4 regions of the Novosphingobium sp. PhB55 genome follow, and region 1 is predicted to be linked to each of the others. Evidence: riboswitches for the same ligand, from Rfam matches in the RefSeq annotation. Region 1 holds a riboswitch; each other region holds the start of a gene.
What was found. Region 1 has a riboswitch for cobalamin ahead of EDF57_RS09590 (cobyrinate a,c-diamide synthase). Riboswitches for the same ligand answer to the same signal wherever they lie in the genome.
Positions count from the first base shown of each region.

Region 2: another riboswitch for cobalamin. It lies ahead of EDF57_RS21545 (TonB-dependent siderophore receptor); the one in region 1 lies ahead of EDF57_RS09590 (cobyrinate a,c-diamide synthase).
Region 3: another riboswitch for cobalamin. It lies ahead of EDF57_RS19980 (CbtB-domain containing protein); the one in region 1 lies ahead of EDF57_RS09590 (cobyrinate a,c-diamide synthase).
Region 4: another riboswitch for cobalamin. It lies ahead of EDF57_RS16575 (TonB-dependent receptor); the one in region 1 lies ahead of EDF57_RS09590 (cobyrinate a,c-diamide synthase).

Region 1 is NZ_SODQ01000003.1:441,176-444,564, reverse strand. It holds gene EDF57_RS09595 (TonB-dependent receptor) at 1-902, opposite strand, end outside; cobalamin riboswitch at 1,076-1,267, opposite strand; cobalamin riboswitch at 1,370-1,594, shown strand; gene EDF57_RS09590 (cobyrinate a,c-diamide synthase) at 1,767-3,089, shown strand; gene paoC (aldehyde oxidoreductase molybdenum-binding subunit PaoC) at 3,079-3,389, opposite strand, start outside.
Region 2 is NZ_SODQ01000009.1:29,295-32,683, reverse strand. It holds gene EDF57_RS21555 (MFS transporter) at 1-316, opposite strand, end outside; gene EDF57_RS21550 (alpha/beta hydrolase) at 477-710, opposite strand; cobalamin riboswitch at 1,272-1,517, shown strand; gene EDF57_RS21545 (TonB-dependent siderophore receptor) at 1,761-3,389, shown strand, end outside.
Region 3 is NZ_SODQ01000008.1:74,341-77,729, forward strand. It holds gene cobW (cobalamin biosynthesis protein CobW) at 1-130, opposite strand, end outside; cobalamin riboswitch at 319-563, opposite strand; gene EDF57_RS19975 (histidine phosphatase family protein) at 595-1,176, opposite strand; cobalamin riboswitch at 1,207-1,337, shown strand; gene EDF57_RS19980 (CbtB-domain containing protein) at 1,373-1,600, shown strand; gene EDF57_RS19985 (CbtA family protein) at 1,611-2,375, shown strand; gene EDF57_RS19990 (MarR family winged helix-turn-helix transcriptional regulator) at 2,410-2,886, opposite strand; gene EDF57_RS19995 (DUF6356 family protein) at 3,037-3,306, opposite strand; gene EDF57_RS20000 (hypothetical protein) at 3,332-3,389, opposite strand, start outside.
Region 4 is NZ_SODQ01000006.1:268,749-272,137, reverse strand. It holds gene EDF57_RS16585 (hypothetical protein) at 1-77, opposite strand, end outside; gene EDF57_RS16580 (cell wall hydrolase) at 245-1,426, opposite strand; cobalamin riboswitch at 1,698-1,874, shown strand; gene EDF57_RS16575 (TonB-dependent receptor) at 1,973-3,389, shown strand, end outside.

The DNA.
Region 1 (3,389 bases):
TCGCGGTCGGTCCCGGTCTGGAGCACGGCCACGCGGTTCGCCAGCCGGGCGTCCAGCAGCGCGAAGTTCACCCCGGCATAGCCCGACCATTCGCGCGTCCGCCCATAGGCCAGGGAGTCGCCGGAGGTACCGTCGAACGCGTTCCGCGAATCCGACCAGTAGCCGCGCAGATCCAGCGAGATGCCGGGCGCGACGCGGTAAGTCATCGTGCCGCTGGCCGCGCTGCGCCGGTAGCCGTCGTCCTCCGTGCCGTTCGCGCGCGCGGAGATGCCGTCCGTGGCGAAGCGCGAGGCGGCAATGCGCCAGTCGACGGCCTCGGAGGTGCCGCCAAGACCCGCGCGGGCCGAGACGGTGTCATGGGTTCCTGCTTCCACCGCGAAGCTGCCTTCCAGCGGCGCGGCCGCGCGGCGGGTGCGGACGTTGACGACACCGCCGATGGCATCGCTGCCCCAGAGGATCGATTGCGGACCGCGCAGGATCTCGATGCGATCGGCATCGTCGATCAGGAAATTGGCAAAGCCATAGCCTCCCGCCGTCGATGAGGCGTCCGACAGGCGCATCCCATCGATCACCATCACCGTCTGCCCGGCATCGGCACCGCGAATGCGCAGCGACGTGGTGGTGCCGTAACCGCCGTTGCGCGACATGCTGATGCCGGGCGTGCGCAGCAGCACATCGGTCAGCGCGATCGGCTGGGCCGCAACGATCTGCGCCTCGTCGAGCACGGTGACGGTATCGGCCACCCGGTCGGCCGCAACGGGCGTGCGCAGGGCGGTGACCACGATGCGCTCGTCCAGGGGCACCGCATCGGCCTCCTCGGCCAGGGCCGCGAGCGGGTGCAGCGCCCCTGCAAGGGCAAGCGCGAGAGCCAGGGGGCTGGCGGCGGGAATTCGGCAGTTCACGGCATGTCCTTCGCACGAGCATCGACCCGGCCGGGTCGGCACGCATGCGAAAGGCAGGGCCTCTGCCGCCCATGCAGCGGACGACGCCCCCCTCCCGCGCGGCGCGTGCCGGCACGGCAATGGCTGTCGTTGCGCGAGGAATGGCCCCGTTCGCCCGGCTCACCCTGTCCGGTCGAAGAACGACGGCGTCAGGCAGGTCTCCTGGCTCACGGGTCAGTGCCGTTTCGGCCGCCTTCTCAGGGACTTGCATCCCCAATGGCGAATTGGCCGCACGGCTCGCCGCTTACAGTTGCAGGGGCAGCCCGGGCATTCACCCGCGTTCCCTTTTGATCCCCTTGCGGGGAACCTGTCGCTGGAGCGCCCCTATCCCGGTGGGGTGCCGCGTGCAAGAGCCCGGCGCTTGCGCTGGTCATGTCCCGCGCTTGCGCTTGCCTTGTCCGACGCTTGCGCTCCCTGGCGAAGTACCATAGGCCCGCCGGGCCAGGGGTGCCCGCAAGGGCTTAATCGGGAAGTCCGGGCCAGAGGGGTAATCCCGCTGGAATCCGGCACTGCTCCCGCAACTGTAACCGGGGATGCGCCCCGCCAGCACGCCATTGGCACCGCGCGGTGCCGAGAAGGCGGCGGAAGGCGCGCCGATTCCAAGAAATCGGGCCCAGGAAGTCAGGAAACCGGCCCCCAGCCGTCGATCCTTCGCGCGGGCGGGATGTACCGGGCGGACGGGGGCCATGCCCGATGCGGAGCGCTGCTCCCCGCGGACCCGGTCTTTCGCGAGACGACAAGCCGTACTTGCGCCCAGGAGGATCGAACCGTCATGCCGCCCTGCCCCTTCCGCCTTTCGGATACCGCTCCGTCCGGACGATATTCGTGCCTGCCCGCATGACGGCCTGTCCCGCCCTGCTGGTCACCGCGCCCTCGTCGGGACAGGGCAAGACCCTCGTCACCGCCGCGCTGGCCCGCCGCCACCGCCGCGCCGGGCGCAAAGTGCGGGTGTTCAAGTGCGGGCCGGACTTCCTGGACCCGATGGTGCTGGAAAGGGCCAGCGGCGCGCCCGTCCACCAGCTCGACCTGTTCATGTGCGGAGAGCGGGAATGCCGCGCCCTGCTGCACGAGGCCGCGCGGGACGCCGACCTGATCCTTGTCGAAGGGGCGATGGGCCTGTTCGACGGCACCCCCTCCTCCGCCGACATTGCCCGCCTGTTCGGTCTGCCGGTCATGGCGGTGATCGACGGGGCATCGATGGCGCAGACGTTCGGTGCGCTGGTCCACGGCCTTTCCACCTACCGCGCCGACGTGACCCTGGCCGCCGTGCTGGCCAACCGCGTCGGCAGCGCGCGCCATGCCGAACTGCTGGAGCGCGGCATGCCGGACGGCGTGGAATGGCTTGGCACCCTCCGGCGCGATGCCGGGCTCGGCCTGCCCGAACGGCACCTCGGACTGGTGCAGGCCGGGGAGGTGGCGGATATCGAGGCGCGCATAGACCGCGCCGCCGACAGTCTGCCCGAAACCGCGCTCTGGCTGCCCGAGGCGGTGCCCTTCCCCGCCCCGGAAGCCGCCGAAGCGCCGCCTTCCGCGCTGTCAGGCCGCCGCATCGCCATTGCCCGCGACGAGGCATTCGGCTTCATCTATCCCGCCAACCTCGCGTTTCTGGAACGGGCCGGGGCGCGGCTCGCCTTCTTCTCGCCGCTGCGCGATGCCATGCTGCCCCCTTGCGACGGCTTGTGGCTACCCGGGGGCTATCCCGAGCTGCACCTGGACGCTCTTTCCGCCAATCGCCCGATGATCGCGGCGATCCGCGCCCACTTCCAGGCAGGGCGGCCGATCCTGGCCGAATGCGGCGGCATGCTTTACGCCTCCGAGAGGCTCGAAAGCACCGACGGCGCCAGTGCCGCCCTGCTCGGCCTGCTGCCGGCGCGGGCCGTGATGCAAAGGCGGCTGGCAGCGCTGGGCATGCAAGAGATGGAACTGGGCGGTCATGTCGCGCGGGGCCACACGTTCCACTATTCGCGGCTGGAAACGTCCCTTTTGCCCACCGTCAGCGCCGTCACGCCGGACGGGCGGCCGGGCGAACGCCTGTTCCGCCACGGACCGCTCACGGCCAGCTACATGCACTTCTACTTCCCCTCGGCGCCGGAGCTGATCGCCGACCTGCTGACCTGCCAAACCGCCGACCTGGGATTCAGGCGATAGCCGGCAGCTTCGCAAGGTGCTTGTCCAGCGTGAGCGGATAGTCCCGCACGCGCACTCCCGTGGCGTTGTAGACCGCGTTGGCCACGGCCGCGCCGACGCCGCAGAGCCCGAGTTCGCCCACGCCCTTGGCCTTCATCGGCGAGACCTTGTCGTCCGCCTCGTCGAGGAAAACCACGTCCTGGTGCGGAATGTCGGCGTGGACCGGCACTTCGTACCCGGCAAGGTCGTGATTGACGAAGAACCCGAAGCGCTTGTCGACGGCCAGTTCCTCCATCAGCGCGCCGCCCACGCCCATGGTCA
Region 2 (3,389 bases), on a different contig from region 1:
TCGACATAGACCAGCAACCGCCGATTGCGATTCCGAGAACGGCCCGCCCGGCCAGCAGCACCGGATAGCTCGGGGCGAAGGCGACGATGGCGCCGGATACGATCATAAGCCCCGTCAACCACAGGATCACAAGCTTGCGATCGAGCTTGCGCGTGAGCGACGATATCGAAAGGCTGGTCAGAACAGCGAACAGACCGGACGCGGCAATGGCCTGTCCGGCCTGCCCTTCGCTGACGATCATGTCGCGCGCCATCGGGGTAAGGAGGCTGACCGGAAGAAACTCCGACGACACCAGCACGAATGCACACAGTGTCATTGCCAGAACTGCACTCCATGGTGCAGCGCCGGGCCCCGCGTCATCCGCGGTCGTGGTTATCGAAACATGCATGCTTTTACCTTGAATGCGCGGATCTGTTGCTGCGTGCCATGTCGATGCTCGGCAGCACGGCAGAGGCACCGCTCGCTGGGGCGCCTGATCAATTGGTGACGAAGCCCTGCTCCGCCATCCTGGTGGCATAGAGGTTCGCGCTCTGCTCCTTCACCGCGCCCATTGGATGGCCGACGACAAGGGCGCCGTGGCGGCGGCCTCGATCCAGATCGTCGGCCATGAAGAAATTGCCGGCGACGGTCATGCCGTATTGGTTTCTGAAGGTGACTTTCTCGATCGTGACGCGGTCACTCACGTAGAAATTATCTGTGCCGTTGGACATGTCTTGTGCCTCCGCGAATGGGATGGTGATGGGAAGGAAGCCAGGTGCAGCTGCGCCGGCAGAGAGTTGAAGAATGGAGCGCCGGGTGGTTCCTGAAGACGCCTAGGCCTGGTGCCAGACCTGGTGTCCGAACCGCTCATGTCTGGGCATGGGATGTCTCCATTGGGAAGCGAGCCCTTCGACCGTGAGCTTTGTCTTTGAGAAGGCCATTGGCTTCAGGCGCCATGCGCCTGGTAGGCAGCGCGCCAATTTGCGCATCGAGGCGGCGTAAGGCCGGTGGGCATGGCAACGAAAACGTCATGGCCACCATCTAGGCGCGGGCGCCATCATCCATTAGCCTGAAAGATGAACATGCAGCACTGAGTGAAATTCAATAATGCAACGTGAGACCATGTCTGAAGCGCTGCGCTATCGCGAGCAGTGAGTTGGAAACCCGTCGTTCGCCCAGACGATCATTCCCGAAAGCATCGCCGCCGACGGATACCGACATTCCAGGCAGCGTTATGCTATTGCGAATTGAGATCATCACAGATATCGCCAACCGCGCCTGGGCGCTTCAGCTCCCGGGCTGATCGCGTCGGTGCCTTGAAAAAGGCTTAAAAGGGAACACGGTGAAAGGGCTCTGCGCCTTTGAATCCGAGGCTGTCCCTGCAACTGTGAGCGGCGAGCGCGATGCACATGTGCGGACGGGAAATGCCCGAGCCGCCAGCCACTGGGCCGGACGCTAAATCCTGCGAGGCCTGGGAAGGCCGTGCATCAAGCTATGACCCGCAAGCCAGGAGACCTGCCGTCGCACCGGTCGCTCTTGCCTGACCCAGGGGATGGTCTTGGCACGGTCAGTTTTCTCCGTCTGAGCGACGAGAATGCGGCGGAGGCCGCATCGGTGTCGTGCGTCAGCCGCCTTTTGGGGTGTCCGGCCACCGCGCGCGCCGACCGTTCGCGCGGACGCCTCCTGCCCGGTGTTGCTCGACGCCCCGGGGGATTGCATTGAGACAGAGTACCAAGACCGCGCTGCTTTCAGGAAGCCTCGTACTATCGGCGGTTCCCACGATGGCGGTTGCTGCCGAGACCGAGCCCGCCGACAATACGATCGTCGTCACGGGCAAGACCGGGGCTTACAACGTAACCCGCTCCAGCAGCGCGACGCGCACGGACACGCCCTTACTCGAAGTGCCGCAGTCCGTGACCGTGCTGACGCGGCAGGTGGTCGACGATCTGCAAGCGAACCGTGTCGAGGACGTGCTAGCCTATGCCGGCGGCATCACGCGCGGCAACAACTTCGGGGGCACCGGTCTCACCGACTACAACTTGCGTGGTTTCACAACCTCGGAATACTTCCGCAACGGTTTTCCGATGAACCGCGGCTATCCGCCGGCACCGGACTCCATCGCCGTCGAGCGCGTGGAGGTGCTGCGTGGCCCCGCTGCCCTGCTGTATGGTCGCGGAGATCCGGGCGGCACGTTCAACATCGTTTCGCGCGTACCTGCCGACAGGATGGCCCAGACCGTCAGCGGCCGGATCGACAGCTTCGGCGGTTGGCGCGGAACGGTCGATGCCACCGGTCCCATCGATAGGGCAAGGACCGTGCGCTACCGCCTCGGCGCGGCCGTGGAAGGTGGCGACAGCTTCCGCGATCATGTCCAGTCCGACCGCATCGTGGTTGCGCCGGTCGTCGCCTGGGATGCCTCGCCGGACCTGACGTTCACTCTCAGCAGCGAGTTCGTGCAGGTGAAGACCCCGCTGGACCGCGGCAATCCCGCCTTCAGCAACCAGCTCGACATCGCCATTCCCGCTTCACGGTTCTTCGGCGAGCCGTCCGTCGGCCGGTGGCGCGTGCGCAATGGCCTTGGCAGCATCGTCGCGGGATACAAGCTGGCGCCCGACTGGAAGCTGCGGGCGGGCGCCCAGTATTACAATGGCGAGTTGGGCGGCCCCGGCATCCAGGCCTCCAGTCTGCGCGCAGATGGCCGCACCCTGGTGCGCACTTATAGCGAGCGTACCTTGCGGTGGCGCGATCTGGATGCACAGGTGAACCTGACCGGCCAGTTCGCCACCGGCAGCGTCGAGCACGAAGTGCTGCTGGGCGCCGAGTTCGAGGCCTTCCACTATACCGAGGTCATCCGCAATTCGAGCCCCACGCTGTCGCCCTTCACGCTGGACATCTTCGCGCCGGTCTATGGCTCCGCAATCCCGCGGCTGAACGGTACCTTCACCAGCATCCGCACCCAGACGCGCACATTCGCGGGCTACGCCCAGGACCAGGTGTCATTGCTACCCTGGCTGAAGCTGCTGGTCGGCGGACGACTGGAGCGATACGAGAGCGACAACCTGAATTTGCGCAGCGGGGTCACTTCTGCGTTCAAGCAGACGGTATTTACGCCGCGCCTTGGGACGGTCTTCGTGCTGGCCCCGCAAGTTTCGGTCTACGGCAGCTATGCCCGCTCCAACAAGCCCAATACCGCAGCGGACGTGAACGGCAATGTCATCGCGCCGGAACGCGGCACCAGCTACGAGGCCGGTGTGAAGCTGGAACTGCTGGACGGCAGGCTGAGCGCGACAGCGGCGCTGTTCCACACCACCAAGCAGAACGTCGCGACCACTGACCCGGACAATCTGGATTACAGTATCGCCGCCGGCGAAGTGCGCAGCCGGGGCTTCGACTTCTCGATCACGGGCAAC
Region 3 (3,389 bases), on a different contig from region 1:
CGACGTCGCCGAACTCGTTGATGATGAGCGCGAGGCGGCGGCCCTTGGCGTTCTGGAGCAGATGGCGGATCAGCGTGGTCTTGCCGGCGCCGAGGAAGCCGGTGATGACGGTGGTGGGAACTTTGCTCATATCTCGTCTCCCGCGCGCCAGCGACCTGAAACGGCGGGGCGTCCCGTCGCGGTCGCGACGATGGCGGCACGCCGCGACGGACCGGCGCACGGGCGCCCGACGCGATATGCCGCTGCGGCCCCGGCCGCATGCATCACGTCGCTCAGACGGAAGAGTTACCGTGCCTTGGCCATTCCCTGGACCCGGGCAAGAGCGACATCGACGCCGGCAGGTTTCCTGGCTCACGGGTCATCGCGCGATGCACGGCCTTCCCAGGCCTCGCATGACTTAGCGTCCGGCCCAGTGGCTGCGGTGGGGGGCTTGCCCCGCCGCGAATGTGCATCGCGCTCGCCGCTTACAGTTGCAGGGACAGCCGCGGATCGGGACGGCGAACCGACCTTACCGCGTTCCCGTATTAAGCCCCTTGCGGGGCACCGGCGCGATCTTCGTCGGGCCGCCAGAAGGCATCCCGAACCCGGAGGCGATTAGCCGGGGACGCCCCGCACCGCAAGACCCAGAGACTGCAATCGCCAACTCCGGTTGAAGGAAAGAACGGTGCAGGAGAGCGGCGCCACATCGATGGCGAGCGCTGCGCGCAGCGGCAGATCCAGCGCATGGGAGAGGGCGGCGCGGATCGTCATCGGGTGCGTGATGGCGCAGGTCGGCGCGTCGGCGCCGGCAACGCGGTCCATCCATGCACCGACCCGCGTGCGAACCTGCTCCAGTGTTTCACCCGCAGGCGCGCCTTGCGCGGGTTCGGCCAGCCACCGGCCGAGCTGTCCGGGATCGCTCGCCTCGATCTGCGCGAAGGACAAGCCTTGCCACTCGCCATGATCGATATCGGCAAGCGCCGGTTCGGTTCTGGCCGTGAGCCCCATCGCCGAGGCGGTCTCGGCAGCGGCGCGGGCGGGGCTGGCCTGCAGCGCGGCGTGGTAGCGTTGGGGCAACCTGGCCAAGGCGGCATCGCGTCGCCCTGCCGCATCCAGCGGTTCCGCCGGCTCGGGAAACCGGCCTTCGCGGCTCGACGCCGTGGCGGCGATGCAGATCAGCAGGAGGGGTGTCGCCAAGGGTAAATTCCGTGGGGTCGTTGACGCCGCGGCCCGCGCGGTCCTAAGGAAGCGGCGTCGAGTATCGAAGAAGCCGGTGAGAATCCGGCGCGGTCGCGCCACTGTAATCGCACGGGAACCATCCCGTCGAGAGCCAGACCTTCCTTCTTGGCAACAGGTTTTCCGGGGACGCGCAATCCCGCCAAGGAGCATGACAATGGCTGTTTCCACCGCAGTTTTCGACGACGCTTTCATTCCCGTGCAGGGCGGTAACACCATTCCCCTGGAAGACATCGCGCCCTGGGCCGTGCTCGGCACGCTGCTGGCCGTCATCTTCATCTATTTCGTCAGCACCGAGCAGGGCGCCTTCTCCCTGTTCCAGGGCATGTACGTCCACGAGTTCGTCCACGACGGGCGTCACCTCCTCGGCTTCCCCTGCCACTGAGGCGCTGCACATGACCAGGGACTTGCTCTGGCGCGGGATGCTTGCCGGCATTCTGGGCGCGCTTCTTGCCACGCTTTTTGCGCGTGGCTTTGCCGAACCGCAGATCGATCTGGCGATCGGTTACGAGGAAAGCCACTCCGCGCATGATGCCCCGCCCGGCCATGCCGGGATGGCCATGCCCCACACCGGCACGCCGGCTGAGCCGCAGGAAGAGGAACTCGTCAGCCGCGATACGCAGAAAGGTGCGGGACTGGTGACCGCGCTCGTGCTGTACGGCGCTGCGGTGGGCGGGATCTTCTCGCTCGTCTTCGCTTACGGCTACGGCCGCATGGGAAATCTTGGCCCGCGCAGCTTCGCACTCATGCTGGCCGCGCTGACTTTCGCGCTGGTGGTGCTGGTACCGGCGATCAAATATCCCCAGACCCCGCCAGCCGTGGGCAAGCACGAAACCGTGGCCCTGCGCACTGCCGCCTATTTCGGCATGATCGCGCTGTCGCTCGGCGCGGCCGTCGTGGCAGCGCGTATCAGGAGCGCCCTTGCACGACCGGGACGCGGTTTCGATGCCACGCTGCTCGGTCTTGTGATCTATCTGGGCCTGGTGGGGCTGGGGCAGTTCCTGCTGCCTGCCGTGAACGAGGTTCCCACGGACTTCCCGGCCGTGCTTCTGTGGAACTTCCGGGTGGCCTCCATCGGCACGCAGCTGGTGCTATGGGCGACGATCGGCCTCGCTTTCGGACTTTGGGCCGAGCGCGTGCTGCAGAAGGCAAAGTCCTGATCGTTCAATTGGTTGGAGTGCAGAGTTGCCTGGTTCAGGAACTCTGCACTTTGGCCACGAGACGGAGCGGCGCACGGCTCATCTCGTTGCCCGCCTGCGTGGCTTTCTGGAGCACTCTCAAGAAGACATCGCGCTCGTCGCGCGACAGGTGGACGACGAGATCGTCCTGAACCTTGTCGACCCAGGGCTCCGCGATATCGAGCGTCACCAGTCCGGCACTGCTGAGCATGAGCACCCGCGCCCGCCGGTCGGTAGGACTGACTTCCCGGTCTACGAGGCCCTTCTGCACCAGCCTGTCGATGACGCCGCCAATGGTCACGCGGTCGTAGGCGATCATGCCGGCGAGGGTCTGCTGGTCCAGTCCGGGATGGTCGCGAAGCGTGAGCAGCGCCGCATATTGCACGGATGTGAGATCGAGACCGGCTTCCGCCATGCGCGAGGCAAAGCGCGCAAGGGAAATCTGCTGCAGGCGGCGGATCAGATGTCCGGGCATTGTCTCGAGGTCGCTCATGGATAGCCACCTAGCGTGAGAACCGCCGCCTGCTCAAGATGATGTTGCGCCGGAAGGGGTTGTCGGCGTTATTTTACAAGGATTTCATCCGCCCCGGCGGTCAGGATCGTTCTCCGGCATCGTCCTGAGCGGCAAAAATCGGCGACGTGCCTAGATTTCGTATTCCGGTTGCCATGTTTTGGCGGCGACGCGTTCCTGCTTCTTCACGGGCAGCCCCTGTTGGCGGCGGGCCATCTCGCCATGAAGCTTGCGAACCATGTCGCTGCCGGCATGGGTGAGCAGGCCGGGAACGAACCCGTGCAGCATGGTCCCAAGGCCGGCCACCACCATGCGCAGGCCGAAGCGATTGGCGACCAGCCAGTGCTCCCCATAGCTTTCGTTTACTTTTCGCGGGTGCTCGATGAAAAGGGCTTTGAACATCCTGGCTTCCTCTTTCCGCCTTAGATCACGCGGTGGGCGGATAGGGGTGATGGCCGAAGACCCAGTGCGTTCGCGGATCGGCC
Region 4 (3,389 bases), on a different contig from region 1:
AGCGGAACCGACGGGCACAGCGCTCGCACCATCACCGGGCAGGAGACGTCCCGGGCGGCGGAAAAGCGGATTGCCATGGTAAAGCGAACCTCTTGTTGGAAACGCTCGGGGGCTTGGCGTCTCTCCCGGTATTATAGGATGAAGCCGCTAAGTCTTGGTGTGGGGCTATGGTTGCTGAAACCTTGCAGTCGTTCCCGTGCCGAATTGATGAAAGCGCCGGATCGCTAAAGGCGCCAACTTGCCGTCAGCGGGCCTGCTCCTGACGCGGCTGGGCGATCCACTTGCCCGAATTGGCATATTCCGGGCGCACGCCCTGGGTCTCGGGCAAGTTGCTGGCCTTGTAGAGCGACTCGCCCCCGCGTTCCCGCACGTCGCTGGCATAGACGGGCGCGCGCTCCGCACCCGTGGAAGGGGTGGCGGAGGGCATGGCGGGCGAAGGCGCAGCGGCCTGCCCGGGGCGGAGCGCCTCGGCGGTGCCGAAGCTGCGCTGCACGGCCAGCGGGTCCAGCGCGGCGGTGGCGAGGGCCGAGGCGGCGGACTCGTCGCGGCGATGCGGGGCGGCCAGCGGCTCGCCGCCGAAATAGGCGAAGCGGAACGCGGCAGGGCGGCCCGCGGCGCCGTTGAAGGCATAGAAGCGATGGGCGCCGATCGTGGTCAGATAGTGCAGGCTCGGGGCCCAGTAGGGATTGACCTGGATCGTGTGATAATGCGTCGCCAGCCCGATCGGCGTATAGACTTCGCCGGACAGCGCGGCGCGGGCGACGGATTCGGCACGCTGCCAGAAGAAGCGCTGCGGCGCGCGGGCCAGCGATCCGTCGCAGGCGAAGGAGAACTGGCAGCCGGTCGGCCGCTCCGAACCCTGATAGACGACGCCGCAGACGGTCTTGGGATAGGCCGGATGGGCCACGCGGTTGAGCACGACCTGGGCCACGGCGCGCTGGCCGCCGTCGGGCTCGCTGGCGGCTTCGTAATAGATCGCCGCCGTCAGGCACTGGAGCGCGCGGCTGCGGTCCACCCCGGAATTGTCGATCCGCAGGGCGCGGGCGACCGGGCCGGGGCCGCCGGTTCCGTCATCCGCGTCGGAATGGATGCCTTCGCCTATCTTGAGCACGGGCTGTTCGGCTTCGAGATAATAATAGGCAGAGCCGGGGAAGCTGGCGCCGGCCTGCTCGAACGGCATGGGCAGAACGGGGGCGCCGCCGGTTTCCGTCCCGGAGGCGGTGAGGCGGTCCCAGGCTTCGGCCGGGGCGAAGGAAGGCGCGGCGAAGGCAGGCAGGGCCACGGCGACGAGCGCGGCCGAGCCGAGCGTCCAGCGCCGCCGCCTGCGTTGCAGCCGCTTGCGTCCGCCGCGCACGAAATGGCCCTGGAAGTCGCGCGGGCGCGGCTCCCAGGTTTCGGTGCAGGCAGGAAGGGCGGCAGCGGTCACTCGGGTCCTTTCGGCGCATCGTCGGCCAGCGCGGATTTCGCGTTCCATCGGGTCATCGCGCATCTTGCGCCTAACCTGCTTTGCCGGGCGCGGCATCCCTGGAAATCGGCGCGTCCCGAAGCGGTACAGCGGGCAGCGATAGGCTGAATCGCTTAAGAGTTTGTTTGCGATCTTCCCCGGCGATACCGCCGCGCCGCCCTTTGCGCCGCTTGCCAATCCCCCCACTGCCCAGTATCGGCACTCGCGACGTCATGGGTGGCCCGGAGCCGGGCCCCGGGTTTCGTGAAAAGGAACCCTGGTGGGAATTTCGGCGCAAGTCCGAAGCTGCCCCCGCAACTGTAACCGGGGAGCGCCCCTGCCACGCTATGCCACTGGGTCACACCGGGAAGGCGGCAGGCGGCGCGAAGATCCGGGAGCCAGGAGACCTGCCTTTGACGGTCGTTCCGCAGCCGGGCGGGGTGTCCCGGCATGCAGCGAGCACGCGCATGAGGAAAAGCGCGCGTCTCCGCCATGGACGGCAAAGTCGTTCAGGTTGGAGGAATACGCGTGAAGTACCTGTTTCTGCTGGGGACGGCCCTTGCCGTCTCGACCCCCGCTTTCGCGGATGAAGCCGCAATCGATAGTATCGTCGTCACCGCGACGCGCACCGAAACCCCCACCAGCGAGATCGGCCAGTCCGTCTCGGTCATCACCCGCGAGGATATCGAGCGCACCCAGGCGGTCACCGCGACCGACATCCTGGCCCGCCTGCCGGGTGTGACTTTTGCCCAGTCGGGCGGTTTCGGCCAGCCGGCCAGCGTGTTCATCCGCGGCGCCGAGAACGCGCAGAGCCTCGTGCTGATCGACGGCGTGCGCATCAACGATCCCGGCGACGTGGGCGGCGGCTTCGACTTCGGCAGCCTGACCGTCGGCCAGTTCGACCGCATCGAAGTGGTGCGCGGATCGTCCGGCGTGCTCTGGGGCAGCCGCGCGATCGGCGGCGTCATCAACCTCATCACCGCGCGCCCGACCGAGCAGTGGACCGCGCGCGGCCAAGCCGAATACGGCTGGCGCGACCAGAAGCAGCTCGGCGCCTCGGCGGCGGGCAAGGTCGGTCCGGTGGGCCTGACGCTGGGCGGCAACTGGCTCAAGGGCGACGGCTACTCCGCTTTCGACGAGCGCCTCGGCGGCCAGGAGAAGGACGGCTTCGAGAGCAAGAGCGCCAACGCCCGCGCCGAAGTGGAGCTGGTGAGCGGTCTTACCGCCGATGCCGGGACGTACTGGACCAAGGCCAATTACGATTACGACAACACCGGCGCCGATGCCCTGAACGTGGGCATGAAGCGCGACACCGTGGGCTATGCCAACTTGCGCTACAAGGAGCTGGACGGCCGCCTCAGCGCGCGCCTGGGCTATGGCCTCACCGATACGCGCCGCATCTCGGACGATGCCGTCTTCGGTCCCTATACCACCAATGGCCGCGCCGACCGTTTCGAGGGTCAGGTCTCCTACACCCCCATCGACATGGCCAGCATTCTCGTCGGTGCCGAGACGGAGAAGCAGAAGTTCTCCGACAATTACGGCTCGAAGGATTCGACCTCGATCGACAGCTACTTCGGCATGCTGACCCTGCGCCCCGTCACCGGGCTGACGCTGAACGGCGGCCTGCGCTATGACGACAATTCGGACTTCGGCCACAAGACCACCTTCTCGGCCAACGGTGCCTGGGTGATCGGCGGCAGCGAGGAAGCGCCGATCCTGCGCGCCAGCTACGGAGAGGGCTTCAAGGCGCCGTCGCTCTACCAGCTCTATTCCAATTCCGGCTTCCGCGCGCTCGATCCCGAGACGTCGAAGTCGTGGGATGTCGGCGTGGAACAGCCCTTTGCGCAAGGCCACGGCACGTTCTCGGTCACTTACTTCGACCGCAAGACGAAGAACCTGATCGACTACGACCTGACCGCGTTCAACTACTACAACGTCGGCC